One region of the Streptomyces sp. NPDC021093 genome, then DNA from elsewhere that is predicted to be linked to it. Evidence: riboswitches for the same ligand, from Rfam matches in the RefSeq annotation. Region 1 holds a riboswitch; the other holds the start of a gene.
What was found. A riboswitch is a leader RNA that binds a small molecule or an ion and turns the genes downstream of it on or off. The one in region 1 is predicted to bind S-adenosylmethionine.
Positions count from the first base shown of each region.

Region 2: another riboswitch for S-adenosylmethionine. It lies ahead of ACH4SP_RS16905 (aminotransferase class V-fold PLP-dependent enzyme); the one in region 1 lies ahead of thrC (threonine synthase).

Region 1 is NZ_JBIRQJ010000019.1:37,098-51,821, forward strand. It holds gene groL (chaperonin GroEL) at 1-956, opposite strand, end outside; gene ACH4SP_RS40695 (cold-shock protein) at 1,305-1,508, opposite strand; gene ACH4SP_RS40700 (MoaD/ThiS family protein) at 1,950-2,225, opposite strand; gene thrC (threonine synthase) at 2,266-3,567, opposite strand; SAM riboswitch class I at 3,582-3,709, opposite strand; gene ACH4SP_RS40710 (glucosyl-3-phosphoglycerate synthase) at 3,871-4,818, shown strand; gene ACH4SP_RS40715 (hypothetical protein) at 4,831-5,097, shown strand; gene ACH4SP_RS40720 (trehalose-6-phosphate synthase) at 5,178-6,590, shown strand; tRNA gene ACH4SP_RS40725 (tRNA-Met) at 6,667-6,740, opposite strand; gene otsB (trehalose-phosphatase) at 6,791-7,642, opposite strand; gene ACH4SP_RS40735 (DUF3263 domain-containing protein) at 7,861-8,124, opposite strand; gene ACH4SP_RS40740 (ABC transporter substrate-binding protein) at 8,134-9,420, opposite strand; gene ACH4SP_RS40745 (SIS domain-containing protein) at 9,679-10,584, shown strand; gene ACH4SP_RS40750 (ROK family protein) at 10,833-11,864, shown strand; gene nagA (N-acetylglucosamine-6-phosphate deacetylase) at 11,864-13,024, shown strand; gene ACH4SP_RS40760 (1-phosphofructokinase family hexose kinase) at 13,226-14,161, shown strand; gene ACH4SP_RS40765 (ketose-bisphosphate aldolase) at 14,373-14,724, shown strand, end outside.
Region 2 is NZ_JBIRQJ010000005.1:177,751-192,474, reverse strand. It holds gene ACH4SP_RS16925 (ATP-binding protein) at 1-367, shown strand, start outside; gene ACH4SP_RS16920 (response regulator transcription factor) at 364-1,023, shown strand; gene ACH4SP_RS16915 (SLC13 family permease) at 1,213-2,679, shown strand; gene ACH4SP_RS16910 (glycerate kinase) at 2,694-3,905, shown strand; gene ACH4SP_RS16905 (aminotransferase class V-fold PLP-dependent enzyme) at 3,866-5,326, opposite strand; SAM riboswitch class IV at 5,562-5,679, opposite strand; gene trpD (anthranilate phosphoribosyltransferase) at 5,847-6,911, opposite strand; gene ACH4SP_RS16895 (cytochrome bc complex cytochrome b subunit) at 7,067-8,704, opposite strand; gene ACH4SP_RS16890 (Rieske 2Fe-2S domain-containing protein) at 8,701-9,753, opposite strand; gene ACH4SP_RS16885 (c-type cytochrome) at 9,750-10,559, opposite strand; gene ACH4SP_RS16880 (heme-copper oxidase subunit III) at 10,637-11,257, opposite strand; gene ACH4SP_RS16875 (hypothetical protein) at 11,496-11,915, shown strand; gene ACH4SP_RS16870 (Ig-like domain-containing protein) at 12,031-13,284, opposite strand; gene ACH4SP_RS16865 (cytochrome c oxidase subunit 4) at 13,432-13,830, opposite strand; gene ctaD (cytochrome c oxidase subunit I) at 13,827-14,724, opposite strand, start outside.

The DNA of each region.
Region 1 (14,724 bases):
CGGGCGCGGCCGAGCAGGTCGAGACCGGCGTTCTCCAGCTTGAGGCCGACCTCCTCGGAGATGACCGTGCCGCCCGTGAGGATGGCGATGTCGTTCAGCATGGCCTTGCGGCGGTCGCCGAAGCCCGGGGCCTTGACGGCGACGGACTTGAACGTGCCACGGATCTTGTTGACGACGAGGGTGGAGAGCGCCTCGCCCTCGACGTCCTCGGCGATGATCAGCAGCGGCTTGCCGGACTGCATGACCTTCTCCAGCAGCGGAAGGAGGTCCTTCACGTTGCCGATCTTGCTGTTGACGATCAGGATGTACGGGTCGTCCAGCGCCGACTCCATGCGCTCCATGTCGGTCGCGAAGTACGCCGAGATGTAGCCCTTGTCGAAGCGCATGCCCTCGGTGAGCTCAAGCTCCAGGCCGAAGGTCTGCGACTCCTCGACCGTGATGACGCCTTCCTTGCCGACCTTGTCCATCGCCTCGGCGATGAGCTCGCCGATCTGAGTGTCGGCGGCGGAGATGGAGGCCGTCGAAGCGATCTGCTCCTTGGTCTCGACATCCTTCGCCTGCTCCAGGAGGGCGGCGGAGACGGCCTCGACGGCCTTCTCGATGCCACGCTTCAGGGCCATCGGGTTGGCACCCGCGGCGACGTTGCGCAGACCCTCGCGGACCAGCGCCTGCGCGAGGACGGTCGCGGTGGTCGTACCGTCACCGGCGACGTCGTCCGTCTTCTTCGCGACCTCCTTGACGAGCTCGGCGCCGATCTTCTCGTACGGGTCTTCGAGCTCGATCTCCTTGGCGATGGAGACACCGTCGTTGGTGATCGTGGGGGCGCCCCACTTCTTCTCAAGGACGACGTTGCGGCCCTTGGGGCCAAGGGTGACCTTGACGGCGTCGGCGAGCTGGTTCATGCCACGCTCGAGGCCGCGCCGGGCCTCCTCGTCGAACGCGATGATCTTGGCCATGTGAAGTGGTCCTCCCAGGACGGGGTGGATTTCTCCGGACCGGGGGTTCGATGCCCGCGACGGACGGCTTCGCAATGCCCGGGATTCCTTACCCCGACACCGCTCGGCCTCACCGAACCTGGTCCAAGTTCTGTCACTCTCACTGGGAGAGTGCTAACGCCAATGATTAGCACTCGACCCCTGCGAGTGCAAGCGGCTACCACAGTTCTTGGCGCGCGCAGCACGCTGTACGCCGGATGCGGGACGTCCTACGCCGGACGCAGCAAGGGCCCGTACCCCTGTGAGGGGATACGAGCCCTTGGTGCGTGAGTCGCTGAGTAGTGCGTCGGTGGCCGATCGCGCCGAGATTCAGACGGCGAGCTTGACCATGTCCGCCTGCGGACCCTTCTGGCCCTGCGAGATCTCGAATTCGACTCGCTGACCCTCTTCAAGGGTGCGGTAGCCGTCCATCTGGATCGCGCTGTAGTGGACGAAAACATCCGCACCACCGTCGACCGCGATGAAGCCGTACCCCTTCTCCGCGTTGAACCACTTGACGGTGCCCTGAGCCATGCCTAACTCCCCTATTACTGGCCCTTGCGCGGGACCGCACTTCGCGGCCCCGGGTCAGACCCCACCCGCCGACAGGAACGCGGAAGGTGTGCGCCGAAGCGCGTCGACCGCGGCTGAATGTATCCGCCCAACTGCCCTCTGCAACAGGTCAATCGGACGAGAATTCTGGGTACGCCTGAACGGCCGGATCGGTCAACTGCCTTGATTCCGGGGCAAGTCGGGCCGGACATAGTGTGCGCTTCGGCGGCAAAAGGCTCGAACGCGCGGGCCGCATCTTCTCTCGTTCTCATATGCTCGGGGCACAGGCGGAGAGCGGGCCTTCCCCTACTCTACCCCTTTCAACCATGCAGAATTGCCCCCTCCGCTTGTGAGCGGAGGGGGCAACTTCCGTTAACGCAGAGATCTTTGGGCAGAGATCTTTGGGCAGAGCGCCCCGAAGGCTCAGCCGCCGGCGACGGCCGGAATGATCGAGACGCCCGCACCGTCCGGCGTGGCCGTCTCCAGGCCGCTCTCGAAGCGCACGTCGTCGTCGTTCACGTACACGTTCACGAAGCGGCGCAGCTTGCCCTGGTCGTCCAGGACGCGGGCGGCGATGCCCGTGTGGTTCTTCTCCAGGTCGGCGATGACCTCGGCCAGGGTGGCGCCCTCGGCGGCGACCTCGGACTCGCCGCCGGTGTACGTGCGGAGGATGGTGGGGATGCGGACCTTGACGCTCATGGTGTTCAGCCTTCCGTTGCGTACGTACTCGACGAGATGGTCAGCGGGCCAGGCCGGCGTCGCGGAACGCGTCCAGGCTCGGGCGGATGGTCGCGGAAGGGCCGGTGGTCGGGGCCACCGCGTCCAGCGTCTTGAGGCCGTCGCCCGTGTTGAGCACGACGGTGGTCAGTGTCGGGTCGAGCAGACCGGCCTCGATGAGCTTCTTCGTGACGCCGACGGTCACGCCGCCCGCGGTCTCCGCGAAGATGCCCTCGGTGCGGGCCAGCAGCTTGATCGCGTCGACGACCTGCTCGTCGTTCACGTCCTCGACCGCGCCGCCCGTACGGCGGGCGATGTCCAGGACGTACGGGCCGTCCGCCGGGTTGCCGATGGCCAGGGACTTGGCGATGGTGTTCGGCTTCTGCGGCCGTACGACGTCGTGACCGGCCTTGAAGGCCGTCGACACCGGCGAGCAGCCCTCCGCCTGGGCGCCGAAGATCTTGTACGGCCTGTCCTCGACCAGACCGAGCTTGATCAGCTCCTGGAGACCCTTGTCGATCTTCGTGAGCTGCGAGCCCGAGGCGATCGGGATGACGATCTGGTCCGGCAGCCGCCAGCCGAGCTGCTCGCAGATCTCGTACGCGAGGGTCTTGGAGCCCTCGCCGTAGTACGGGCGCAGATTGACGTTGACGAAGCCCCAGCCCTCGCCGAGCGGGTCGCCGATGAGCTCGGAGCAGAAGCGGTTCACGTCGTCGTAGTTGCCCTCGATGCCGACCAGCTCGCCCCCGTACACGGCGGCCATGACGACCTTGCCCTGCTCCAGGTCGTGCGGGATGAACACGCAGGAGCGGAAGCCGGCGCGGGCCGCGGCGGCGCCCACCGCACCGGCCAGGTTGCCGGTGGAGGAGCAGGAGAGGGTGGTGAAGCCGAAGGCGCGGGCGGCCTCGACGGCGATGGCGACGACGCGGTCCTTGAAGGAGTGCGTCGGGTTGCCGGAGTCGTCCTTGACGAACAGGCCGCCGGTGACGCCCAGTTCACGGGCCAGGTTGTCCGCCTTGACCAGCTTCGTGAAGCCGGGGTTCAGGCTGGGCTTGGTGGCCACGTCGGCGGGGACGGGCAGGAGCGGGGCATAGCGCCAGATGTTCTCGGGGCCTGCCTCGATGCGCTTCTTCAGCTCTTCGGGGCTGCCGGTCGGGAGGTCGTACGAGACTTCGAGCGGACCGAAGCAGAGCTGACAGGCGAAGATCGGGCCGAGCTCGAAGCGCTCGCCGCACTCGCGGCAGGACAGCGCCGCGGCGGGGCCCAGGTCAACAGCGGTGGTGGTGCTCTCGGTGGATGTCACTGCGGTGGTCTGCACAGCCATGATGGCGAGGTCCTTCCTCATCTTCCCCGTGACGGCTTTCGCCACGAGACGGAATTGGCACCTTCCGGACCTGACCTCGCGGTCGGTCGGGGGGTTGCCGGGACTTCAACGGGCCGTTTCCCTCTGTCCCTCTGGATGAGCGCTATGACTCCGGGTGCCGTGTGTACGGCCCGGGTGTTTGTGTGCGTACAGACCCCGACATGCGACGGTCGTCCGCGTTGTTCAAGACTGTAACCGAACCCCCGGACGGGCGTGCCAGACGTCCGGACCGCGAGATAGATCACAGAGTCGGGAGTGACGGGCGTGCTGGAAGAGGTGGAGCGCTGGCTGAGTACGCGGTCCTGGGCCGCTGCCGACCGCCCGCTGGAACGGCTGCTCGCCGCCAAGGCCGCCCGCAACCAGAGCGTCAGCGTCGTCCTGCCCGCCCTGAACGAGGAGGCGACGGTCGGGGCGATCGTCGCCACCATCCGGCGGGACCTGATGGGCCCCGAGGTCCCCCTGGTGGACGAGCTGGTGGTGATCGATTCCGGGTCCCGCGACGCCACCGCCCGGGTGGCCGCCGAGGCGGGCGCCCGGGTGGTGCACCGCGACGCGATCCTGCCGCGCGTCCCGGCGCTGCCCGGCAAGGGCGAGGTGCTGTGGCGGTCACTGCTGGTGACCGGCGGTGACGTGGTCTGCTTCGTGGACGCGGACCTGAAGGACTTCGACGCGTCGTTCGTGTCGGGGATCGTGGGCCCGCTGCTGACCGACCCGGACGTGCAGTTCGTGAAGGCGACGTACGACCGCCCGCTCGGCGGGGCGGCCGGCCAGGGCGGCCGGGTCACCGAGCTGATGGCCCGCCCCCTCCTCAATCTCCACTGGCCCCAACTGGCCGGATTCGTACAGCCGTTGGGCGGCGAGTACGCGGTCCGTCGCTCGCTCCTCGAACGTCTCCCCTTCCCCGTCGGGTACGGAGTCGAGCTCGGCCTCCTCATCGACTCGCTGCACACCGTAGGACTCGACGCCCTCGCCCAGGTCGACGTGGGCGTCCGCATCCACCGCCACCAGGACGGCCAGGCGCTGGGCCGGATGGCGGCCGCGATCTACCGCACGGCCCAACTCAGGCTCTCCCGCGGCCATTTGATCCGCCCCGAACTCACCCAGTTCGAGCGCGTCGGCACCGCCTTCGTCCCCCGTACACACCCTGTGGACACGGAGGAGCGCCCGCCGATGCGGGAGATCGAGGAGTACGCGGAGCGGCACGCCGCCTGAGGCGCGGGCGACGTGGACGTCACGTCGCCGACCCGGCCGGCCCCACCGGGACCGACACCGCCGAACAAGCCGACGACCTGGCACCCGGCAGCGCACAAGCCGCAGCTGCAGACCCGATCGCAGACACAGACGCAGAGGTCCCTGTCGTCCCGCGCGTCCCGCGCCACGCTCGCCCGCACCGGGGCCGAGAGCTTCCGGGCCGGTTCGCCGGCGCTGCTCGCGCTCGGGTCCTGCGGGGCCGGGGCCCTGCTGATGGGCCTCGCGCGCCGCCGGCACTGAGCAGGCCGTACGGGGCGGCGGCCGGCCCGCCGCCCCGTACGCACGTTTGAGGGGATCCCGTACCGGCTAGGTTTCGGCACATGGCTTCCCAGTACGACCCTCCGCAGCCCGCCGCCGCCCGGGTCCTCGTCGCGTCCAACCGCGGTCCGGTGACGTACTCCCTCGGCGACGACGGCGCTCTGACCGCCAGGCGCGGCGGCGGCGGTCTGGTCTCCGGGCTCTCCGCGATCGGCCCGGACGCGGACGCGCTGTGGGTGTGCTCGGCGCTCGGCGAAGGAGACCGGGAGGCGGTACGCCGCGGAGTCGGCGAGCCGGGCGTCCGCATGCTCGACATCGACGCGGACACGCACGCCGCCGCGTACAACGGCATCGCGAACTCGGTCCTGTGGTTCGTCCACCACCTGCTCTACCAGACCCCGCTGGAGCCCGTCTTCGACGCGGAGTTCCGGCACCAGTGGGCGGCCTACGAGACGTACAACAAGGCCTTCGCCGAAGCCCTGGCCACGGCAGCGGCCCCGGGCGCCACCGTCCTCGTGCAGGACTACCACCTCTGTCTCGTCCCCGGGATGCTCCGCGCGCTCCGCCCCGACCTGCGCATCGGCCACTTCTCGCACACCCCGTGGGCCCCGGTCGACTACTTCCGGCTGCTCCCCGACGACATCGCCCGCCAGCTCCTGCACGGCATCCTCGGCGCGGACCGGGCGGCCTTCCTCACCCGGCGCTGGGCGGACGCGTTCACGGCGTGCGCGCTGGAGCACCTCGGCGAGGAGGCCCTCGACGGCAAGCGGATCGGCGTGCACGGCCTCGGCGCGGACGCCGACTTCCTGCGCGAGCGCGCACACCGGCCGGACGTCGAGCAGCGCCTGACCGCGCTGCGCGAACAGGTCGGCGGCCCGGACCGACGCACGATCGTCCGCGTCGACCGCACCGAGCTCTCCAAGAACATCGTGCGCGGCCTCCTCGCGTACGAACACCTCCTGGACACCCGCCCCGAGTGGCGCGAACACGTCGTGCACATCGCCTTCGCCTACCCCTCCCGCCAGGACCTGGCCGTCTACCGCGACTACACGGAGGCCGTGCGGCGCATCGCCGACGACATCAACTCCGAGTACGGGACGCCCACTTGGACCCCGGTGGTGCTCCACGTCAAGGACGACTTCGCCCGCTCGCTCGCCGCGTACCGGCTCGCCGACGTCGCCCTGGTCAACCCGATCCGCGACGGCATGAACCTGGTCGCGAAGGAGATCCCGGTGGTCTCCGACGAGGGCTGTGCGCTCGTCCTGTCCCGGGAGGCGGGCGCGTACGAGGAACTCGGCGACGACGCGCTCGTCGTCAACCCGTACGACGTGACGGGCACGGCCGACGCGCTCCACGAGGCGCTGACGATGGAACCGGAGGAGCGCGCGGAACGCACGAAGCGACTGGCCGCCGCGGCGACGGCGCTGCCCCCGCAGCAGTGGTTCCTGGAACAGCTGGAAGCCCTGCGCGGCTGAACCGCCTACCGGTGTGTGCACCGGCACGCCGAAGGCCCGGGACTCTCGCGAGTCCCGGGCCTTCGGTTTCTTCCAGTAGCGGGGACAGGATTTGAACCTGCGACCTCTGGGTTATGAGCCCAGCGAGCTACCGAGCTGCTCCACCCCGCGTCGGTAGACCTGACAGTACGGGGTTTCGGGTGCGGTGGGAAATCGATTCCTCACCGGCTCCTGGCGCGCTCCTGGGAGAGGCGTCGCGCGAGGGACTCCAGGAAGGCGGTCACCTCGGCCGGTCCAGGCAGCAACACGTCCGCCTGCTCGGCGAGTTCGGGAATCGCCGTGCCGCTGCACAACAACAGCCCCGGGAGGCCGTCGGAGCGGAGCTTCTGGACGGCGGCGTAGGCGGGGAGGTCGCCGAGGTCGTCGCCCGCGTAGAGGACGGAGGTCGCACCGACCTCGTGCGCGTACTCGGCCAGGGCGACGCCCTTGTCCATGCCCGGCGGCCTCAACTCCAGTACCAGGCGCCCCGGTTCGAGGATCAGACCGTGCCGGGCGGCGAGCGCGGCGAGGGGTGCTCGGAGCGCCTCGAAGGCGGCTTCGGGGTCGTTCGCCCGGCGGGTGTGGACGGCGAGGGCCTGCCCCTTCTCCTCCACCCAGGTGCCGTGCCACGCACCGTGCGCGTCGAGCACCCCGGGCAGCTCGGCGCGGACGGCGGCGATGCCGGGGTGGGGGGCGGGGGCGCGGACGGTGCCGGTACGGGCGTCCCAGCGCTCGGCACCGTAGTGGCCGAGGACGGTGAGGTGCTCAAGCCCCGGGACCCCGGCGAAGCCGCCGTACCGCACGGCGACTCCGGCCGGCCGCCCGGTGACGATGGCCACGGAGGCGACGAGCGGCGCGAGGGCGGAGAGGGCGGGGACCGCACCGGGGTGAGCACGGGCCTGCTCGGGGTCCGGGACGATGTCGGCGAGGGTGCCGTCGAAGTCGAGGGCGATGAGGGCGCGTTGAGGCGCGGAGAGAATCGCGGAGAGGGCGTCGCGACCGGCAGGGGTGGACGGTTCGGGAAGAGTGTCCATGGCCCCGACGATACCGGGGGCGGGGTCGGGGGCGTGCGGTCGCGGAGGGGTGCGCTCCGCGTGGGGGGGGCGGCGGCGTCAGCCGCCCAAGGGGCTAGGGGGCGGGCATTTAGGGGCGCGGGGAACTGCGCGATCAGCCACGACGCACCCGCACGACGACCACCGGCCCGCCCCGCCCCAGCCCTGTCCCGCCCTGCCCTGCCCGCCGCAGGCGTCGGCTACCTCCGCCCCCGCTGCCCCTCCCGCACCCGCCGCAACCTGTTCACCGTCACCGGGTCGTGCACGAGCGCCCGCTCGTCGTCGAGGAGCGCGTTCAGCAGCTGGTAGTAGCGCGTCGGCGAGATCCCCAGCTGTTCCCTGATCGCCCGTTCCTTCGCCCCGGGCCCGGCCCACCCCTGCCGCTCCACGGCAAGGACGGCCAGCTCCCGCTCGGACAGGACAGGACCGGGCCCCGCGCCCGCACCCTCGTACGGCGATTCCATCCGCCCAGCCTATTGCGAGTTGTCCGTGGCCGCCGCCTCCCGCGACAGCACGCCCAGCACGCCCGCCGGCGTGCCCGGGTCCTCGACCGTCTTGCCGATCTCCTTCTTGACGCTCTCGCTCACCGTCGCCCACGACGTCTTGGAGACCGGGTACAGCTGCGAATTCGGCATCGCCTCAAGGAACTTGCGCACCTTCGCGTGCTTGCCGTCGGCGGCCATCTTGTCGGTCGCGGTGACGGTCGGCGGCAGCAGGTCGAACTCGTCGGCGAAGGTCATCACGTTCTCGTCGCTGTACGCGAAGTCGAGGAACTTGCCGATCTCCGTGCCGTGCCCGTTCTTCTTGAAGCCCATCATCCAGTCGGCGACGCCCATCGCGGGCATGACCTTGCCGCTCTCGGAGGGCAGCGGCACCATCTCGTACTGGACACCGTTCTTCTCCGCCTGCTTCATCAGCGACGGGTGGCCGTTGAGCATGCCGACCTCGCCCTTCGCGAAGGCCTCGAAGGCGGCCTTGCGGTTGAGCTTGCCGGGGGCGACGGGGCCGGTCAGACCGGGCTTGACCAGGTCGTTCTTGAGGAAGTCGAAGGCGCCGATGTTGCTGGCCGAGTTGATCGTGTACGTACCGATCTCATCGGTGTAGCCGGAGCCGGAGGACAGCATCCAGTTCATGGTCTCGGCCTGTGCCTCCTCCGGGCCGAGCGGCAGCGCGAACGGGTACTTCACACCGTCCGCCTTGAGCTTCTTCGCGTCGGCGGCGAGGTCGGCCCAGGTCTTCGGCGCGGACTCGATGCCGGCCTTCTCGAAGAGGCTCTTGTTGTAGAACATCAGCCGGGTGCTGCCGATGAACGGCATGCCGTACTGCATGCGGTTCACCTCGCCCGCGCGGGCGAGCGGTTCGAGGAAGTTGGCCTGGGTGGCGATGGAGACCAGGTTGTCGACGGAGTACAGCTTGTTGGCCGCCGCGTAGTCGGCGTACGCGCCGATCTGGGCGATGTCCGGGTCCTCGCCGCCCTTGACCATCTCGGCGACCTTGCGGTCCACGTCCTCCCACGAGTAGATCGAGACGTCGATCTTGATGTCGGGGTTCTTCGCCTCGAAGGCGCGGGCGAGCTTGTTCCAGTACTGCTTGGTGCCGTCGCCGCCGTCGAGGTTGTAGTCCGCGGCGACGAGCTTCAGGGTCACCTCGTCGGAGCCGCCGATGCCGAGCGTGCCGCAGCCCGCGACGGTCGCTGTCATACCGAGTGCGGCTATCGCCGCGGTCAGACCCAAGTAGCGCCGCTGCACAGCCCGTTCCACCCTTTGTTGCCCGTTTTGGTGTTGATTTGCGTTGATAGGTACGTACCTTTGTGAGGTTGTCCGCGTCCCACCAACGCTCTTGTCCGCATGAGTTGCGAGAAGATGCGATGAGTATCGATTTTCGCCCATGCGTGACCGCGAGGTCTACACCACTTGGGTATCTCTTCCGCAACACCTTCCGCAAATCACGTACGGCCTGCTAAGCAGGGCTTCGACAAGGTCTTCATGGTCATCCACGTTCCCGAGGAGCCGTCGCGCATGTCCCGCACCGCAGTTGAGATAGCCACCCAGCCGACTTGTTGGCGGCGCGCCGTCGAGTACGCGGCCGACTTCGAGGGCCTTCCCCTGCCTGGTGAGCGCGTCGCGGTCACCGGCTGCGGCACGTCGTGGTTCATGGCGATGGCGTACGCGGCACTGCGCGAGGCGTCGGGCCAGGGCGAGACGGACGCGTTCGCCTCCTCCGAGTTCCCGGCGGGGCGGTCGTACGACCGTGTGGTGGCAATCACGCGCTCGGGCACGACGAGCGAGGTCCTGACCCTGCTCGGCGAGATCCGCGGCAAGGTCCCCACCCTCGCCCTCACCGGCGACCCCAAGACCCCGGTCATGGACGCGGCCGACACGATCGCCGTCCTCGACTGGGCCGACGAGGAGTCGGTCGTCCAGACCCGCTTCGCGACGACCGCGCTCGCCTTCCTGCGCGCGGGCCTTGAGCGCACGGGCACGCTCCCGGCCGGGGTGAAGACGGTCACGGCGGCCGCCGTGGACGCCGAGCTCGCGATCACGGAGCCGCTCCCGGAGGCGGTCACGTCCGCCGAGCAGTGGACGTTCCTCGGCCGCGGCTGGACGTACGGGCTCGCCCAGGAGGCCGGTCTGAAGATGCGCGAGGCGGCGGGGGCGTGGACGGAGTCCTACCCGGCGATGGAGTACCGCCACGGCCCCATCTCGATCACCGGACCGAACCGGGTGGCCTGGATGTTCGGCACGCTGCCGGAGGGCCTGGCCGGGGACGTCACCGACGTCGGCGGAACGGTGGTCGCCCACGCCACCGCCGACCCGATGGCAGACCTGATCCGCGCCCAACGCCTCGCGGTCGTCCTCGCCGAGTCCAAGGGCTACGACCCGGACCACCCGCGCAACCTGTCGCGCAGCGTGATTCTGGGCTAGTCGGGATGTGCGGTCGGGGGGCGCGCTCCGCGCAGGGGCCGCCCCCTCACCCACCAACCCTCTGTTTCCCGGGCTCCGCCCGGACCCCGGGGTTGCCCGTCCGGGCGGATTGCGTTCCGCGCGGGCGCGTCGTCGTCGGCCGCGCAGTTCCCCGCGCCCCTATGGGCGCGCCCCCGTACCCCGCCACACCCGCGGACAGCGGTCCAGTGGACTAGACCTGTCCGGGGTCAACGCGCGACACTGACCCCGTGAAACACGTCATCGCCCTCGATGTGGGCGGCACCGGAATGAAGGCCGCCCTGGTCGGGACCGACGGCACCCTCCTCCACGAGGCCCGCCGCCCCACCGGCAGGGACCGCGGCCCCGAAGCAGTCGTCGAGTCGATCCTCGCGTTCGCCGCAGACCTCCGCGCCCAAGGCGAAGCACAGTTCGGCGAGAGCGCGTCCGCCGCCGGAGTGGTCGTTCCCGGCAACGTCGACGCCGCCAACGGCATCGCCCTCTACTCCGCCAACCTCGGCTGGCGCGACGTCCCGCTGGGCGCCCTCCTCGGCGAGAGGCTCGGCGGCATCCCCGTAGCCCTCGGCCACGACGTCCGCACCGGCGGCCTCGCCGAGGGCCGCATCGGCGCGGGCAGAGGCGCCGACCGCTTCTTCTTCGTACCCCTCGGCACCGGCATCGCCGGCGCCATCGGCATCGACGGCACCATCGAGCCCGGCGCGCACGGCTGGGCCGGCGAGATCGGCCACGTCGTCGTACGCCCCGGCGGTGTCGCCTGCGGCTGCGGCCAGTACGGCTGCCTGGAGCGGTACGCGTCCGCCTCCGCGGTCTCCCTCGCCTGGGCCCAGGCGAGCGGCGACCCCGACGCCGACGCGGCCGACTGCGCGAAGGCCGTCGAGAGCGGCGACCCCAGGGCCGTCGCCGTCTGGCACACGGCCATCGACGCGCTTGCCGACGGCCTGATCACCGCGCTCACCCTCCTCGACCCGCGCACCCTCATCGTGGGTGGCGGTCTTGCCGAGGCCGGGGAAACCTTGTTCGTACCGCTGCGCACGGCGGTCGCGGAACGCATCACGTTCCAGACGCCGCCGACGATCGTGCCGGCGACCCTCGGCGACACGGCCGGCTGTCTGGGCGCCGGGATCCTCGCCTGGGACCTGCTCGCCACGTACGAAGGCACCAGCACCGAAGTGTCTGGAACCGACGCTCACGGCAACCCCGCCACCCCCACCCCCCACGCCATGCACACCGACGTCATGGCCCCCACGGAGGTAACCGACTGATGGCCAGCAACAAGGTCCAGGTCCTGTCCGGCGCCAAGGTGGTGCTCCCCACCGGCACCGTCGAGGACGGCCGGGTCATCGTCGACGGTACGCGGATCTCGGGGGCGCTCCCCGATTCCGCCTCCGGCACCCCCGCCCTCGACCTGTCCGGCCACTGGATCGTCCCCGGCTTCGTCGACATGCACGTCCACGGCGGCGGCGGCGCGTCCTTCACCTCCGGCACCCCGGACGAGGTCCTGCACGCCGTCCGCACGCACCGCGAGCACGGCACGACCACGATGGTCGCCTCCACCGTCACCGAGGAGATGGACGTCCTGGCGTCCCGCGCCGCCCTCCTCGCCGAGCTCGTACAGCAGGGCGACCTGGCCGGGATCCACTTCGAGGGCCCCTTCATCTCCCCCTGCCGCAAGGGCGCGCACAGCGAGAGCCTCCTGCGCGCCCCCGACCCGGCGGACGTGCGCAAGCTGATGGACGCGGCGCACGGCACGGCGAAGATGTTCACGCTGGCCACGGAGATGGCAGGCGGCATCGACTCCGTACGTCTGCTCGCCGAGAACGGCGTGATCGCCGCCATCGGCCACACCGACGCCACGTACGAGCAGACCGTCGAGGCCATCGACGCGGGCGCCACCGTCGCGACCCACCTCTACAACGCGATGCCCGCCATCGGCCACCGCACCCCGGGCCCGATCGTCGCGCTGCTCGAAGACGAGCGCGTCACCGTCGAGCTGATCAACGACGGTACGCACCTGCACCCCGCCTCGTTCCGGTTCGCCTACCACCACGCGGGCGCGGCGCGCGTCGCGATGATCACGGACGCGATGGACGCGGCGGGCTTCGGCGACGGGCAGTACCAGCTCGGCCCGCTCGCCGTCGAGGTGAAGGACAGCGTCGCGCGTCTCGTCGAGGGCGGCTCGATCGCGGGCTCGACCCTCACGCTCGACACGGCCTTCCGCCGCTCGGTCACCGTCGACGGCCTTCTCGTCGACGACGCCGTACGGTCCCTTTCGGCCAACCCGGCCCGCCTCCTGGGCGTCGACGACCGCGTCGGCTCCCTCGAACCCGGCAAGGACGCCGACCTCGTCGTCCTGGACGCGGACTTCGCGGTCGCCGGTGTCATGCGCAAGGGCGAATGGGTGGTTGCGCCCCAACTGGGTTGATTTCCTGCTCAATTGTTTTGAAGTGGCTGGCCCGGCCCCCTGGGCCAGCCATTTTTCTTTTGGCATGATCCCCCTGGCGGACAGCCGGGAAAGCGTTTTCTGGAACAACGCCGTTTCCTAGAACAACGCCGTTCTCCAGAACAACACCGTTCTCCAGAACAACGCCGAGCAACGCTACGGGGGTGGACGCGGATCATGACCATGATCCTCACCGTCACGCTGAACACCGCACTCGACCTGACCCACCACGTCCCCCGACTCGTCCCGCACGCCTCCCACCGCGTCACCGACGTCGCGGAACGCCCCGGCGGCAAGGGCCTCAACGTGGCGCGCGTGCTGGCCGCCCTGGGCCACGAGACGGTCGTCACCGGCTTCGCGGGCGGCCCGACGGGCGAGGTCCTGCGCACGCTCCTCGCCGCCGAGTCCCCGGTCGACGCGCTCGTCCCCATCGCAGGGAACACCCGCCGCACGCTCGCGATCGTCGACGGGTCGACGGGCGACACGACCCAGCTCAACGAACCGGGCCCGACCGTCACCCCGGCCGAGTGGGAGACCTTCCTCTCTTCGTACGAGGAACTCCTCCGCAGCGCACAGGCGGTGGCCCTCTGCGGAAGCCTCCCGCCCGGCATCCACGTGGGTGCGTACGCGGACCTGATCCGCCGCGCCCGTACGGCAGGGGTCCCCGTCCTCCTCGACACCAGCGGCGAACCCCTCCTGCGCGGCATCGCCGCCCGCCCCGACCTGGTCAAGCCCAACGCCGACGAACTCTTCCAGCTGACCGGCTCCCGGGACCCCGCCACGGCCTCCCCCGACGCCCGCCGCAAGGGCGCGCACGCGGTCGTCGCCTCGCTCGGCCCGGACGGGATCCTCGCCACGACGGACGTGGGCGTCTGGCAGGCCACACCTCCCACCCTCGTACGGGGAAACCCCACCGGCGCGGGCGACTCGGCGGTGGCGGGCCTCCTCGCGGGCCTGGTCACGGGCCTCCCGTGGCCCGACCGCCTGAAGCTGGCGGTAGCCCTGTCGGCGGCAACGGTCGCCGCCCCGGCGGCGGGCGAATTCGACCGGCCGACGTACGAGTCCCTACTCCCCCAGATCAAGGTCACCCCACACGCGAGCGGCATCACACCCCGATGAAACCGCTACCGCAGGGACGGTGGTCATCGTGCGGGTCCATCGTGGCTGATCGCGCAGTTCCCCGCGCCCCTAAATACCGCCGTCTCCTTGGGCAGCGGGGCCGCCCCCCGGGGGCGGAACGGGTGGGCAAGGGGGCGGCCCCCACGCGGAGCGCCCCTCCCCTCGGCCGCACGCCCTCACCACCGCACTACCCCAGGACAGGGACCCTCACATGCCACTAGTCACCACCGGTGAACTCATCACCTCCGCCGCCTCCACCCACCAAGCCCTCGCCGCCTTCAACGTCATCACCCTCGAACACGCCGAAGCCATCGCCACCGGCGCCGAGCGCGCGAACTCCCCCGCCGTCCTCCAAATCTCCGAGAACGCCGTCAAGTTCCACGGCGGCAACCTCCTCGCCGTCGCCGCCGCAGCCGCCGCCGTCGCCCGCGCCTCCTCCGCCCCCCTCTCCCTCCACCTCGACCACGTCGTCTCCGTGGACCTGCTGCACGCCGCCCACGAGGCCGGCTTCAGCTCCGCGATGTTCGACGCCTCGAAGCTCTCCTACGAGGACAACGTCAAGG
Region 2 (14,724 bases), on a different contig from region 1:
GGTGCAGCTCGCGCAGAACGCGGTGCAGCACACGGCGCGGGGCAGCCGGATCAGCGTCGGCTCGCGCGAGAAGGTCCTGCCCGGTGGCGGTGCGCGGATCGAGTTGTACGTCGCGGACAGCGGGCCGGGGGTGCAGCCGCAGGACGCGGCGGTGATCTTCGACCGGTTCCGGCGCGGCACGGCCAGGCGCGGCACCCGGGCGACCGGGGCGGGCCTGGGCCTGTCCATCGTCAAGGCGATCGCCGAAGGACATCAGGGCCGGGCGGAACTGCGGCCGACGGAGGGCGGGGGCGCGACCTTCGCCCTCGTACTGGACCCCGTGGCCGCTTCGGCCCCCGTACCGGAAGGGACATCGAACGCCTCATGAACCGCATCCTCATCGTCGAGGACGAGGAACGCATCGCGTCCTTCGTCGAGAAGGGCCTGCGCGCCAACGGCTTCACGACGACGGTCGCCGCCGACGGCGACACGGCGTACGACTACGCCTGTACGGGCGGCTTCGACCTGGTCCTGCTGGACATCGGGCTGCCCGGCCGGGACGGGTTCACCGTGCTGCGGGAGATGCGGGAGGCGCAGGTGACGGCCCCCGTCATCGTACTGACGGCACGGGACTCGGTACGGGACACGGTCGCCGGTCTCGAAGGCGGCGCCGACGACTGGATGACCAAGCCCTTCCGCTTCGAGGAACTCCTGGCCAGGGTGCGGCTGCGGCTGCGCACGGCGGCACGCGTGCCGGAGGTGACGGTGCTGCGGAGCGGGGCCCTCTCGCTGGACCTGCGGACGCGGCGGGCACGGGCGGCCGACCGGACGGTGGACCTGACGGCCCGTGAATTCGTCCTGCTCGAACTCTTCCTGCGCCACCCGGGCCAGGTCCTGTCACGGGAACAGATCCTGTCCCATGTGTGGGGGTACGACTTCGACCCAGGCTCGAACATCGTGGACGTGTACGTCCGCGCCCTACGAAAGAAGCTGGGGGCGGAGCGGGTGGAGACGGTACGGGGAATGGGCTACCGACTGCCGTAGCACCTAGCCCTCTTGGGCAGCGGGGCCGCCCCCCGGGGGCGGAACGGGTGGGCAAGGGGGCGGCCCCCACCGCGGCACGCCCCTCCGCGACCGCCCGCCTACACCCCCGCCCAGCCCCCCGCCCCCACATGAAGTCCCCTTCATCGCCCCCTCACCGCCCCCTCACCCACCCTCACGAGACTCGGTCCCGTGACCCCGACAACCAGTCCGCCCTCGACTCGGCCCCACCGCGCCCCCTCCGTCCACCACTACGCCACCCTCCTCCTCACCCTCACCCTCTGCGTCCCCCTCGCCCTCCCCTCCCTCACCCCCTCGCTCTCCGCCAACGCCCGCATCACCCTCCTCGTCTTCGTCCTCGCCACCGCCGCCTGGATCGCCACCCCCGTCGACGACACGTACATCGCGCTCGGCGCCGGGCTCGCGCTCACCGTCACCGGGGTGATCGGCAGCGAGACCCTCTTCGGGACGCTCGGCAACGAGACCGTCTGGCTGCTGATCTGCGCGTTCGTACTGGCCGCCGCCGTCACCCGCACCGGTCTCGCAGGGCGTGCCGCCGCGTTCCTGGTCGGCGGGGCGCGTTCGGTGCGTCAGCTCGTGCACCTCAGCACCGCCGCTCTCGTCGTCACCGCCTTCGCCGTGCCCGCGACGTCGGGGCGGGCCGCGCTCGCCCTGCCCGTGTTCCTGGCCCTCGCCAAGGCCCTGGCCGACCGCCGCCGTGTCGTCGTCATGCTGGCGCTGCTCTTCCCGACGGTGATCCTGCTCTCCGCCGTGGCCACCCTGATCGGCGCGGGCGCGCACCTGATCACCGTGTCGGTGCTCTGGGAGGCGACCGGCGAGCGCATCGGGTTCACCCAGTGGCTGCTCCTCGGGCTGCCGCTGGCCGTCGTCTCGTCCCACCTCGCCGCCGAGGCCGTGCTCCTCCTCACCACCCGCCGCGAGGACCGCCGCATCCCCGCGGCGATCACCCCTGCGCAGATACAGCAGCACAGCGACCGCCCCGTCACCGGCCCCCTCACGCCGTCCGAGGCCCGCTGTGCCGCCCTGCTCGGAACCGTCGTCCTCCTGTGGTGCAGCGAGCCCCTGCACCAGGTCCCGCCCGCCGTCGTCGCGTTGATCGGCGCGGTCGTCGCCGCCTCCCCCGCGCTCGGCACCGTACGCCTCAAAGAGGCGCTGACGACCGTCCCGTGGTCGCTGCTCCTCTTCATGGCGGCGACGATGGCGATGGGGGTGGCCCTCTCCCAGTCGGGCGCCGCCCACTGGCTGATGTCGAACCTCCCGCTGGCCGGCTTCCCGCCCTGGGCGTTCCTGACCGCGGTCGTCGTCGTCAGCACCGCCGCGCACCTGATGCTCCAGTCCCGCTCGGCACGCTCCAGCGTCCTCGTCCCGCTGGTGGTCGCGGCGGCCGTCACCGCCGGGGTGAACCCGGTGGCCGCCGCCCTCGCCTCCACGGCCGCCGCCGGTTTCTGTCACACCCTCCCGGCCTCGGCGAAGCCCGTCACGCTCTTCGCCGACATCCCGGGCACACCGACCTACACCCCGCGCGACCTGCTGAGACTCTCCGCCGTACTGGCCCCGCTGACCGCCGCGACGGTGCTGCTGTTCGCGCTCGTCGTCTGGCCGCTGCTCGGCGTGCCCGTCCTGCTCCCCACCCGCTGAACCCTGGAGTTCCCGTGCCGGTACGTCATGTCACCATCGCCCCCAGCGGCTTCAAGGAGTCCCTGTCCGCCGAGGCCGCCGCCGAAGCCATCGCCGCCGGAGTGCGCAAGGTGCTCCCGCACGCCGCACTCGACCTGATCCCCCTGGTCGACGGCGGTGAGGGCACCGCCCGTACCCTCGCCGCCGCCACCCCCGGCGGACGCCTCGTCGCCCTGCCCGCAACCGGCCCGACGGGCGAGCAGGTCGGCACCCACTTCGCACTCCTCGACAACGCCACCGCCGTGGTCGAAATGGCCGCCGTGGCGGGGCTCTCCCTGGTGCCGCGCTCCCTGCGCGACCCCGGCGCCACCACCACGTTCGGCGTCGGAGAGCTCGTCCGCGCCGCCCTCGACCACGGCGCGCGCCGCGTCCTCGTCGGCTGCGGCGACTCCGGTACGTCGGACGGGGGCGCCGGCGCACTCCAGGCCCTGGGCGCACGCCTCCTCGACAGCAGGGGCGAGGAACTCCCGTACGGTGGAAGCGCGTTGAGCCGCCTCCACCGCATCGACGCCACCGGCCTCGACCCCCGCCTGGCCGTCACCGAACTCCTGGTGGCCTGCAACCCGCACAACATCCTGTGCGGCCCGCACGGCGTCGCCCGCGTCTTCGGCCCGCAGAAGGGAGCCACCCCGCCGCAGATCGAGGCGCTCTCCACGGGCCTGGAACACTGGGCGTACGTCCTGGAGCGCGACCTCGCCACGACCGCCGACCTGCGCCACGGCCCCGGCACCGGCGCTTCCGGCGGCCTCGGAGCGGGCCTCGCCGCACTCGGCGCCCGGCTCCTGCCCCGCTTCGACGTACTCCTGGACCACCTCGACCTGGACGCCCGCCTCGCCCGCGCCGACCTGGTCATCACCGCCGAGGGTGCCCTCGACCACCAGACCCCGCGCGGCAAGGTGCCTGCCGAAGTGGCGCGCAGGTCACGGGAGTTGGGGCGTCCGGTCCTGGTCCTGGCGGGCACCATCGGCGAGGGCGCGCACGAGATCAGGGCGGTCGGCGCGGACGCGTACAGCGCGATCCTGCCCGCACCCGTGTCGCTGACCGAGGCCCTCGGCCGGGGCGGCGAGTTCCTCACCGACGCGACCGAGCGGGCCCTGCGGATGATCCAGCTGGGCGCGCGCACCGCCCGCCGACGAGAACGACTCCCTCAGACCGCCGGGACGCAACGCCCGTCCTCGGTGCGGTAGTTCCACTGCGCACCGTTCTCGACGAGCTCCTTGACCGCCCGTACGAAACGCTCCACGTGCTCGTCCGGCGTGCCCGCTCCGAAGCTGACCCGGATGGCGTTCAGGGAGCGCTCGCCCGGCTCGGCCTCCGGCGCGCCGCACTCGCCCGGGTCCTGCGGGTCGCTGCCGAGCAGCGTACGGACCAGCGGGTGGGCGCAGAACAGGCCGTCCCGCACGCCGATCCCGTACTCGGCGGAGAGCGCGGCGGCGAAGTGCGAGCTGTTCCAGCCGTCCACCACGAACGAGATGACGCCGACCCGGGGCGCGTCGTCGCCGAACAGCGACAGCACCTTCACCGCACCGACCTCGGCGAGCCCCTCGCGCACCTTGCGCACCAGCGCCTGCTCGCGCTCGACCAGCGAGTCGAACCCGGCCTCGGTGAGCGCCTTGCAGGCGGAGGCGATCGAGTAGACGCCGATGACGTTCGGCGAACCGGCCTCGTGGCGAGCGGCGGTGGTGTGCCACTCGACGTCCACGCCGCCGTCCGTACGCCGTGCGACCTTCTTCGACGCCCCGCCGCCTGCCAGGTACGGCTCGGCCGCCTGCAGCCAGTCGGCCCGGCCCGCGAGGACTCCTGAGCCGAACGGCGCGTACAGCTTGTGCCCGGAGAAGGCGACCCAGTCGACGTCCAACTCCCTTACGGAGACCGGGTGGTGGGGCGCCAGCTGCGCCGCGTCGAGCACGATCCGCGCACCGTGGGCGTGGGCGGCCGCCGCCAGCTCCTTCACCGGCCAGATCTCACCGGTGACGTTCGACGCGCCCGTCACGCAGACCAGCGCCGGGCCAGTGGGGCCTCCCCTGCTCGAACGAAGCTGAGAGCTTGGGGAAGGGTCGCGGTCGGCGAGTGCCCGCTCCAGCGTCTCGACGGCCTGCGCCGGGGTCCGCGGCGCGTTCAGGTACGTCACCTTGGCGTCCTGCCAGGGCAGCAGCGACGCGTGGTGCTCGGTCTCGAAGACGAACACCTGGCAGTCGGCGGGCAGTACGGCCGACAGCAGGTTCAGCGAGTCGGTCGTCGAACGGGTGAAGACCACCTGGTCGCCGTCGCGGCAGTCGAGGAACTCGGCGACCGTCGCCCGGCTGTTCTCGAAGAGGTCCGTGGAGAGCTGCGACAGGTACCCGGCACCGCGGTGCACACTGCCGTAGTACGGGGCGTACGCGGCGACGTCGTCCCACACCCGCTGCAGGGCCGGCGCGCTGGCGGCGTAGTCGAGGGCCGCGTAGCCGACCTCGCCGCCGGTGACGAGCGGCACGGCCACGTCCCGGCCGAGGACGGGCAGCGGCGCGGCGCAGCAGGGGTCGGCGGACTCGGCGACGGAAGCGGCAGTGCCGGAGACGGCGGTGGCGGAAGCGGTGGTGGCGCTGGCGACGGGCGATGCGGGCATGACGAAACTCCTGGGCAGGACAAGGCGGAATGGCTTCAGAAGGCCCGCGGGTACGACGGCTCAACGGCCGTGCACCGTACGGGAGTTGCCTCAACGCGCGGCCGTCGCAGACGACGGCCGTACGGAGGTGAAGGTGGAACGGGGCCGAAGGCCCTATCGCATTCGCTTGCTCACGAGACTGCTCCCTTGAGGACCAGGACCCCAGGGGCGCGCCACTCCGAAAAGAGTGCGCAGGGGTCCGCGCTTGCCGTAGACCTCGCTGCCTACGACCTGGTCTTCACCCGGGGCACCCCGCCACGGACGGAGGGTTGCCGGACAGCGGGCCGGGGCCGTAGTCGCTGTCACTCATGACCTGTGCAGCATCCTGCCACACGATCAACAACGCGCAAGAGCGCAGTCCGAATTCTGGACTGCGCTCTGCGTCACACCCACGTGCCTGCCGGGCACACACACGCGTACCCGCCGGACACACACACGCGTATCCGCCGGACACATACGCGCGCGTACCCGGCCGGAGGTGTCAGGCGTTGCTGGCCGCCACCCACCGCTCCAGCGCCCGCTGCGCGCCCCCGGAGTCGAGGGACTCGCGGGCCCGCTCGATGCCGGCCGCGATCTCCTCGTTCAGCGAGCCGCCGCCCGGGTTCAGGGCGACCAGCGCCGCCGCCGTGTTGAGCAGCACCGCGTCCCGCACCGGGCCCTTCTCCCCCGCCAGGAGCCTGCGCGCGACGTCCGCGTTGTACGAGGCGTCCGCACCGCGCAGCGCCTCCACGGGGACGAGCTCCAGGCCCACGTCGCGCGGGTCGAAGGCCTGCTCCCGGACGGTCCCGTCCCGGACGATCCAGACCCGCGAGGTCGCGGTGGTGGTCAGCTCGTCGAGGCCGTCGTCGCCGCGGAAGACGAGCGCGGAGTTCCCCCGCTCGGCGAGCACGCCGGCCACGATCGGGGCCATCCGGGCGTCGGCCACGCCGACCGCCTGGGCGCGCACCTGGGCCGGGTTGGTGAGCGGGCCCAGGATGTTGAAGGTGGTCTGCGCGCCGAGCTCCTTGCGGGCCTTGGCCGCGTACCGCAGCGCGGGGTGGAACTTCACGGCGAAGCAGAAGGTGATGCCCGCCTCCTCGGCGACCTCCACCACCCGGCGCGGCGTCAGGTCCAGATTGACGCCGAGCTTCTCCAGCACGTCGGAGGAGCCGCTCGCCGACGACGAGGCCCGGTTGCCGTGCTTGACGACCTTGGCGCCCGTGCCGGCGATGACGACGGCCGACATGGTGGAGATGTTGACGGTCTTGGCGAGGTCGCCGCCCGTGCCGACGATGTCGACGCTGGGGCCCGGCACCTCGATGGTGCGGGCGTGCGTGTACATCGCCCGTACCAGTCCGGTGACTTCCTCGACCGTCTCGCCCTTGGCGCGCAGCGCGACCGCGAATCCGGCGATCTGCGCGTCGGTGGCCTCGCCGGTCATGATGCGGTCCATCGCCCAGGCCGTGTCGTCCACACCGAGGTTCTCGCCGCGCAGCAGGAGGTTCAGGATGCCCGGCCAGCTGCGGGCCGCCACGCTGTCGCCGCCAACTGGGGTCACAACGTTCATGGTCCGCTCCAGGAGTCCATGTGCCACTGAGGGCAGCCGGTAAGGGATGGGAACACCCTATCCAGCCCCGCGGACGGCGAAGAGCCCCGTCCGGGGTACGGACGGGGCTCTTGCCGTGGCGAACAGTACGGTTCGGTCAGAACCGGTTCAGGTGATCAGTGGTGGCCGTGGCCGCTGGTGATCTCCTTGTACTCCTCGGCGGTGGGCTTGGCGATCTGGTTGCCCTCGCCGTACATGCCCTTGCTGAGCTTGGCGCGCAGCTTCTGGGTGGCGCCCACCTTGCGCTCGACGCCGTTCTCGTCCACCTCGGGACCGATCTCGGCCGGCGCGTACTGCTCGTGCGCCGTGAGCGTGTGCAGCTGGTTCTGGTTGAGGGGCTCGTGCACCTCGATGAACTCGCCGTGCGGCAGCCGCTTGATGATGCCGGATTCACGCCCGTGCAGCACCTTCTCGGCGTCCCTGCGCTGGAGACCCAGGCAGATCCGCTTGGTGATGATGAACGCGAGGACCGGACCGACGAAGAAGCCGATGCGCACGAACCAGCTGATCGAGTTGAGCGACAGGTGGAAGTGCGTGGCCCACAGGTCGTTTCCACCGCCGACGAGGCCGATGAAGTACACCGTGATCCAGGCGACGCCGAACCCGGTGCGGGTCGGGCTGTTGCGCGGACGCTGCGCGATGTGGTGCTCGCGCTTGTCCCCGGTGACCCAGGACTCCAGGAACGGCCACACCGCGATGGCGGCGAGGATCAGACCGAAGAGCGTCAGCGGGATGAACACGCCCAGGACCAGTGTGTGGCCCCAGAGGTTGATCTCCCAGCCCGGCATGACACGCACCAGACCCTCGGCGAAGCCCATGTACCAGTCGGGCTGGGCGCCGGTGGACACCTGGTCCGGACGGTACGGGCCGAGCGCCCAGACCGGGTTGATCGTGAACGCCGCCGCGATGACCGCGATGACGCCGAAGACCAGGAAGAAGAAGCCTCCGGCCTTGGCCATGTAGACCGGCAGCAGCGGCATGCCGACGACGTTCTTGTTCGTCCGGCCGGGGCCCGCGAACTGGGTGTGCTTGTGGTAGAAGACCAGGATCAGGTGAGCCACCATCAGGCCGAGCATGATGCCCGGCAACAACAGGATGTGGACCGAGTAGAACCTGGCGACCATGTCGTGGCCAGGGAACTCTCCGCCGAACAGGAACATCGAGATGTACGTGCCGACGACCGGCACGGACAGGATCGCGCCCTGCGTGAAGCGGACACCGGTGCCCGACAGCAGGTCGTCCGGGAGCGAGTAACCGGTGAAGCCGGTGAACATGCCCAGGACGAACAGCAGGAAGCCGAACAGCCAGTTGACCTCGCGCGGCTTGCGGAAGGCACCCGTGAAGAAGACGCGCATCATGTGCACGAACATCGCCGCGAGGAAGATCAGCGCGCCCCAGTGGTGGATCTGCCGGATCAGCAGACCGCCACGGACGTCGAAGCTGATGTCCAGCGTCGACGCGTAGGCCTCCGTCATGCGGATGCCGTGCATCGGGGCGTACGACCCGTGGTACACGATCTCGTTCATGGACGGGTGGAAGAACAGCGTCAGATACACACCCGTGAGGATGATGATGATGAAGCTGTACATGCAGATCTCGCCGAGCATGAAGGACCAGTGGTCCGGGAAGATCTTGCGCATGTTGGACTTGGCGAGGGAGTAGATCCCCAGCCGTCCGTCCGCCCAGTCGGCGACCCGCTCACCGGCGGGCGCCTTCTGCTGCGGCTTGGCATCGGTTGTCGTCGCAGTACTCATCCGCGCTCCCAGAACGAAGGACCGACGGGCTCTTCGAAGTCGCCCAGCGCTTCGAGGTAACCCTCGTCATTCACGCCGATCCGCAGCTGCGGCAGGGCGTGACCGGCCGGGCCGAAGATGACACGGGCGCCGTCGGAGAGGTCGAAGGTGGACTGGTGGCACGGGCAGAGCACGTGGTGCGTCTGCTGCTCGTACAGGCTGATCGGGCAACCCACGTGGGTGCAGATCTTCGAGTACGCGACGATGCCCTCGTGCGCCCACTCGCGCTGCTGCTTGTCCTTGATCTCGTCCGGCTGGATGCGGACGATCATCAGGGCGGCCTTGGCGATCTCGGTGTTGAACTCGTGGTCGCTCTCCTTCAGGCCTTCCGGCATGGCGAAGGTGAGCGAACCCACGACGACGTCCTCGGCGCGCAGCGGCTCCATCGTGTTCTGGTTGATGAGCAGCTTGCCCTTCGCCCAGAGCGTCTCGCGGAGCTTCTTCTCCGGCAGCGGACCGAGGTCGCGCAGCAGGACGACGCCGGACAGCGGCACCAGGGCCAGTGCGCCGAACATCGTGGTGCGGATCAGCTTGCGACGGCCGATCGCGGACTCCTGGGCGCCGGCCTTGAAGTCGGCCATGACCTTGGCCTTGACCTCGGGCTCGGCCGCGATCGGGTGGCGCTCGTCGGCCACCTCGACGTCGGACATCAGGGTGCGGGCCCAGTGGACCGCGCCCGCGCCGATGCAGAAGAGTGCGATGCCGAGCGTCAGGCCGAGCGAGAGGTTCAGCGCGCTCACGTGGCCCAGCGGCCAGACGTACACGATCTTGTCGATCGGGAACGCCACGAAGGAGGCGATGAAGGCCACCGTGGCCAGCATGGACAGCGTGAACAGGAACGCGACCACACGCTCGGACCGCTTGGCCGCGCGCTCGTCGATGTCCTGGATACGCGGCTTGTGCGCGGGCAGGCCCGGGTCCGCGAACGGATCGTCCTGGCGCGCTACCTCACCGTGCGCGTCGCCCTGCTCAGCAGGCAGGGCCTCTTCTGGATTCTCTTGGCTACTCATGACTTCTTGGCCTTAGCGGTGTGGGCCGCGACCCAGACGGCAACTGCGATGAGCGCACCCAGACCGAAGATCCAGGCGAACAGACCCTCACTGACCGGGCCGAGATTGCCCAGTCCGAAGCCGCCGGGGCTCGGGGTCTCTTCGCCGTTCACGGCCTTGACGTACGCGATGATGTCCTTCTTCTCCTTCTCCGGCATGGTGCTGTCCGGGAAGGAGGGCATGTTCTGCGGGCCGGTCTGCATGGCCTCGTAGAGGTGCTTCGGCGAGACGTCCGTCAGAGGCGGAGCGAACTTGCCGTGCGTCAGGGCGCCACCCTCACCAGTGAAGTTGTGGCACTGCGCGCAGTTGGTGCGGAACAGTTCGCCACCCTTGCCGACGTCTGCGCCGTCGGGGTTGGTCTGGCTTTCGGTCGGCGTGATCGGGCCGGCGCCGAGGGAGGCCACGTACGCGGCGAGCTGATCGATCTGCGCCTGCGTGTAGATGACCTTCTTCTTCGGCACCTGCGCGCCGGGCTGCTGCGCCGGCATGCGGCCGGTGCCGACCTGGAAGTCCACAGCGGCGGAGCCCACGCCCACGAGGGAGGGACCGTCGGTGGTGCCCTGACCGCCGGTTCCGTGGCAGCTTGCGCAGCCAACGGCGTAGAGCTTCTTGCCCTCCTCAATGGCGAGGGACTGGGAGGTGTCGTCGGCCTGCGCCTTGCCCGCGGGCGCAAGCGCGGCGTACAGCCCCCCAGTGGCCGCCAGCGCGAGGAGTAGGACGACGACCGCCGCCAGCGGATGGCGTCGTCGTGCGGAGAGCTTTTTCACGGATTACCCCGGTGTCAGGATCTTCTGCGTCGATGCGGGAAGTGTTTCGGGCCCGGGCCCAGCTTGGTGCGCCCGGATTACTTGATCATGTAGATCGTGGCGAACAGGCCGATCCAGACGACATCGACGAAGTGCCAGTAATAGGACACGACGATGGCGGCTGTCGCCTGCTCGTGGGTGAACCTCTTGGCGGCGTACGTCCGGCCGAGGACCAGCAGGAAGGCGATGAGACCGCCTGTCACGTGCAGTCCGTGGAAGCCGGTCGTCAGGTAGAACACCGAGCCGTAAGCGTCCGACGAGAGCGAGAGGCCCTCGTGCTTGACCAGCTCGGTGTACTCGTACACCTGGCCGCCGATGAAGATCGCACCCATCACGAACGTGATGATGAACCACGTCCTGAGCTTCTTCACATCGCCCCGCTCGGCGGCAAAGACGCCGAGCTGACAGGTGAGGGAGGAGAGCACCAGGATCGAGGTATTGGTCAGCGAGAACGGAAAGTTCAAGGCCGAGGCCTTTTCCGCCCAGAACTCGGGACCCGTCACCGATCGCAGGGTGAAGTACATCGCGAAGAGGGCCGCGAAGAACATCAGCTCGGAACTCAACCAGATGATGGTTCCGACGCTGGTGAGGTTCGGCCGATTGACCGACGGGTGCGCGTGCCCGGTATCTACTGTCGTTGCTGTCGCCACGACCGACATTATGTCGGTCGCTTATCCCGCCCTCACCCCGGGGGGTGCCGTTCGGAGTGTCAAGAGGGTGTGTCCTGCCCGAACGGCCCATCGAAGGACCGTACGAACCGGTGTGGACGAGGGGTGCGACGGAGTAGCATCCGCGCATCGGAACCGGCCCGGCCGGCCGCCTGTAGAGCCCTGAAAACCCCGAAATCCCCGAGATCACAGCGCAGATCACCGCGCAACCGGACGTCACGGAGGAACCATGCAGCAGCCGACCGCAACGGTGCTGGTCTACAGCGACGACGCCAACACCCGCGAGCAGGTGCGCCTCGCGGCCGGTCGCAGGCCGGCCGCCGACGTACCGCCGGTCGAGTTCCTGGAGTGCGCCACGCTGCCGGCCGTCCTGAAGGCGCTGGAGGCGGGCGGCATCGACGTGTGCGTGCTGGACGGCGAGTCCGTCCCGGCCGGCGGCATGGGCGTCTGCCGGCAGATCAAGGACGAGGTCTTCGACTGCCCGCCCGTACTGCTCCTGATGGGGCGTCCGCAGGACGCCTGGCTGGCCACCTGGAGCCGTGCGGAGGCGGCGGTGACGCTCCCCGTCGAGCCGGTCGGGTTCGCCGCCGCCCTGGCGGGCCTGCTGCGCGACCGCCTCGCGGGCACCGCCAAGCCGGTCAGGGCCTGACCGGTCGGTGCCTGAACTGCGCCCGCAGCGGCCCTGACCGCGCCCACAGGGGCCCGAACTCCCGCCGTACGGCCCCGAGGTCACCCGCCGTCTCCCCGCTCCCCCCTGGCCCCGCTCAGACCTGCGGGCGCAGGCGGGGGGCGTAGACGCGGTCGCGCTGCTCCTCGGTGGAGGCGAGCAGGGCGCTGCCCTTGCGCCACTTCTTCCAGGGGATGTTCCAGTCCCCGAAGCCGTTGCCGAAGGGGTCCATCTCCTCGCCCCAGCTGCCGACGACCTTGACGATGTCGCCCTCGGTGACGGTCTCGTAGAACCAGGCGGCGTTGCCGGTGGACATGCCCGTGCAGCCGTGGCTGACGTTGGCGTAGCCCTGGGAGCCGACGGACCAGGGCGCGGCGTGCACGTACTCGCCGCTCCAGGTGACCCGGGTCGCGTAGTAGACCGGCAGGTCGTAGGAGTCGCTGGTGCCGGTCGGGATCCCGATGCTGGTGCCGCGCATCCGTACGAAGTACTCCTTGCCCAGTACGACCTTGACGCCGTTGCGGGTGGAGTAGCCGGGCTTGCCCGTGGTCACCGGAATGGTGTTGATCACTTCGCCGTTGCGCTTGACCGTCATGTAGTGCGACGAGGCGTCGGTGACGGCCTCGATCCTGTCGCCGATGTTGATCCGCAGGGGCGCCGACGCGGCCCCGTACAGGTCCTTGGCGACCTTGATGCCCTCCAGGTTGCTGTACGCCCTGACGGTGGCCCTGACGGGCCAGTAGGAACGCGGGCGGTAGTGCAGGAGGTTGTCCTCCACCCAGTACCAGGCGCCCTCGACCGCGGGCTTCGAGTCGACCTTGAGGGCGCGCTCGACGACCGCCCTGGCGCGCGGGTCCTTGACCTTCTCGCTGAGTTCGGCGGTGAGGGGCTGTCCGACGCCGTACTTGCCCGCGTCGGGGCCGAAGGTGACCTTCAGCTTCTTCTTGCCGGGGGCGGTCTGGAAGCTGAGCCTGCGCACGCCGGGGGCGCCCTCCAGGTCCTCGGTGCTGACCCGGACCGTGTACTGGGCCCCTGCGGCCAGCGGAGCGGTGGAGTGCCAGCGGGACCCGTCGGCGGAGAGTTCGCCCGCCACCTGGCGTCCTGCGGCGTCCGCGGCGGTGACGTCGGTGATCCGGCCCTCGTTGCCGGTCGCCGTCACCTCAAGAGGCTTCTCCGGGTCGGCGTCGGTACTGCCCGGCGTCCCGTTGAAGGAGATCTGCCGCGCCGCGTCGTACGGCGTCGAGGAGAGCGGACTGCCCTGGGGTTCGCCGCATGCGGTCAGCCCCGCCCCGAGGGAGGCGATCAGCAGGGTGCAGCTCAGGACCGTCCGGGTGCGGGGTGCGTGGCTCATGATCACACGATATGAATCATCGTCAGTTCGGGCGCGTTGGCAGGCCCCAAGTGACTGCAAACGAATGAGGGGCCCGTACACCTGGACGTATCCAGGTGTACGGGCCCCTCGAAGAGGTACCGCCGGAAGGGCGGCCTCCGCCGTGCCTTACTGCGTGCGGTTCTCACCGCGGTAGAACTCGAAGACCCAGCCGAACAGCCCGATCAGGATCAGCGGCAGCGAGAAGAACAGCAGCCACCAGCCGATCGCGATCGCCAGGAAGGCGAACGCGCCGCCGATGCCCAGCGCGAGCGGCTGCCAGCTGTGCGGGGCGAAGAAGCCCAGCTCGCCGGCCTCGTCCGCGACGTCGGCCTGCTTGTTGTCCTGGGCCATGGCGTCGGCCCGCTTGGCCGTGAAGGCCAGGTAGAAGCCGATCATCAGGCTCAGCCCGAAGGCCAGGACGAGCGCCGTGGTGCCCGCGGGCTCCTTCGACCACACGCCGTACACGCCGGCCATGATCAGGATGAAAACGCTCAGCCAGATGAACAGCCAGCCTTGAATCTTCACTTGCCCGTCTCCTTCGCGCTGAGGGCGAGCGACTCGATGCCGTTGTCCCGGTGGTTCTCCAGCTGGTCGATCGCGGAGATCTCCGGGTGGTGCAGGTCGAACGCCGGGGATTCCGACCGGATGCGCGGCAGCGTGAGGAAGTTGTGCCGCGGCGGCGGGCAGGAGGTGGCCCACTCAAGAGAGCGGCCGTAGCCCCAGGGGTCGTCGACCTCGATCTTCTTGCCGTACTTCGCGGTCTTCCACACGTTGTAGAAGAACGGGAGCATCGACAGACCCAGCAGGAAGGAGCTGATGGTCGAGATCGTGTTCAGCGCGGTGAAGCCGTCGGCGTCGAGGTAGTCCGCGTAACGACGCGCCATGCCCTCGGCCCCGAGCCAGTGCTGCACCAGGAACGTGCCGTGGAAGCCCACGAACAGCGTCCAGAAGGTGATCTTGCCGAGCCGCTCGTCCAGCATCTTGCCGGTGAACTTCGGCCACCAGAAGTGGAATCCGGAGAACATCGCGAAGACCACGGTGCCGAAGATGACGTAGTGGAAGTGCGCGACGACGAAGTACGAGTCGGAGACGTGGAAGTCCATCGGGGGCGAGGCCAGGATGACGCCGGTCAGACCACCGAAGGTGAAGGTGATCAGGAAGCCGACGGCCCAGAGCATCGGTGTCTCGAAGGACAGTGAGCCCTTCCACATCGTGCCGATCCAGTTGAAGAACTTCACACCTGTCGGCACTGCGATGAGGAACGTCATGAAGGAGAAGAACGGCAACAGCACGCCGCCCGTCACATACATGTGGTGGGCCCAGACGGTGACCGAAAGACCGGCGATCGCGATGGTCGCGGCGATCAGACCGATGTAGCCGAACATCGGCTTGCGGCTGAAGACCGGGATCACTTCGGAA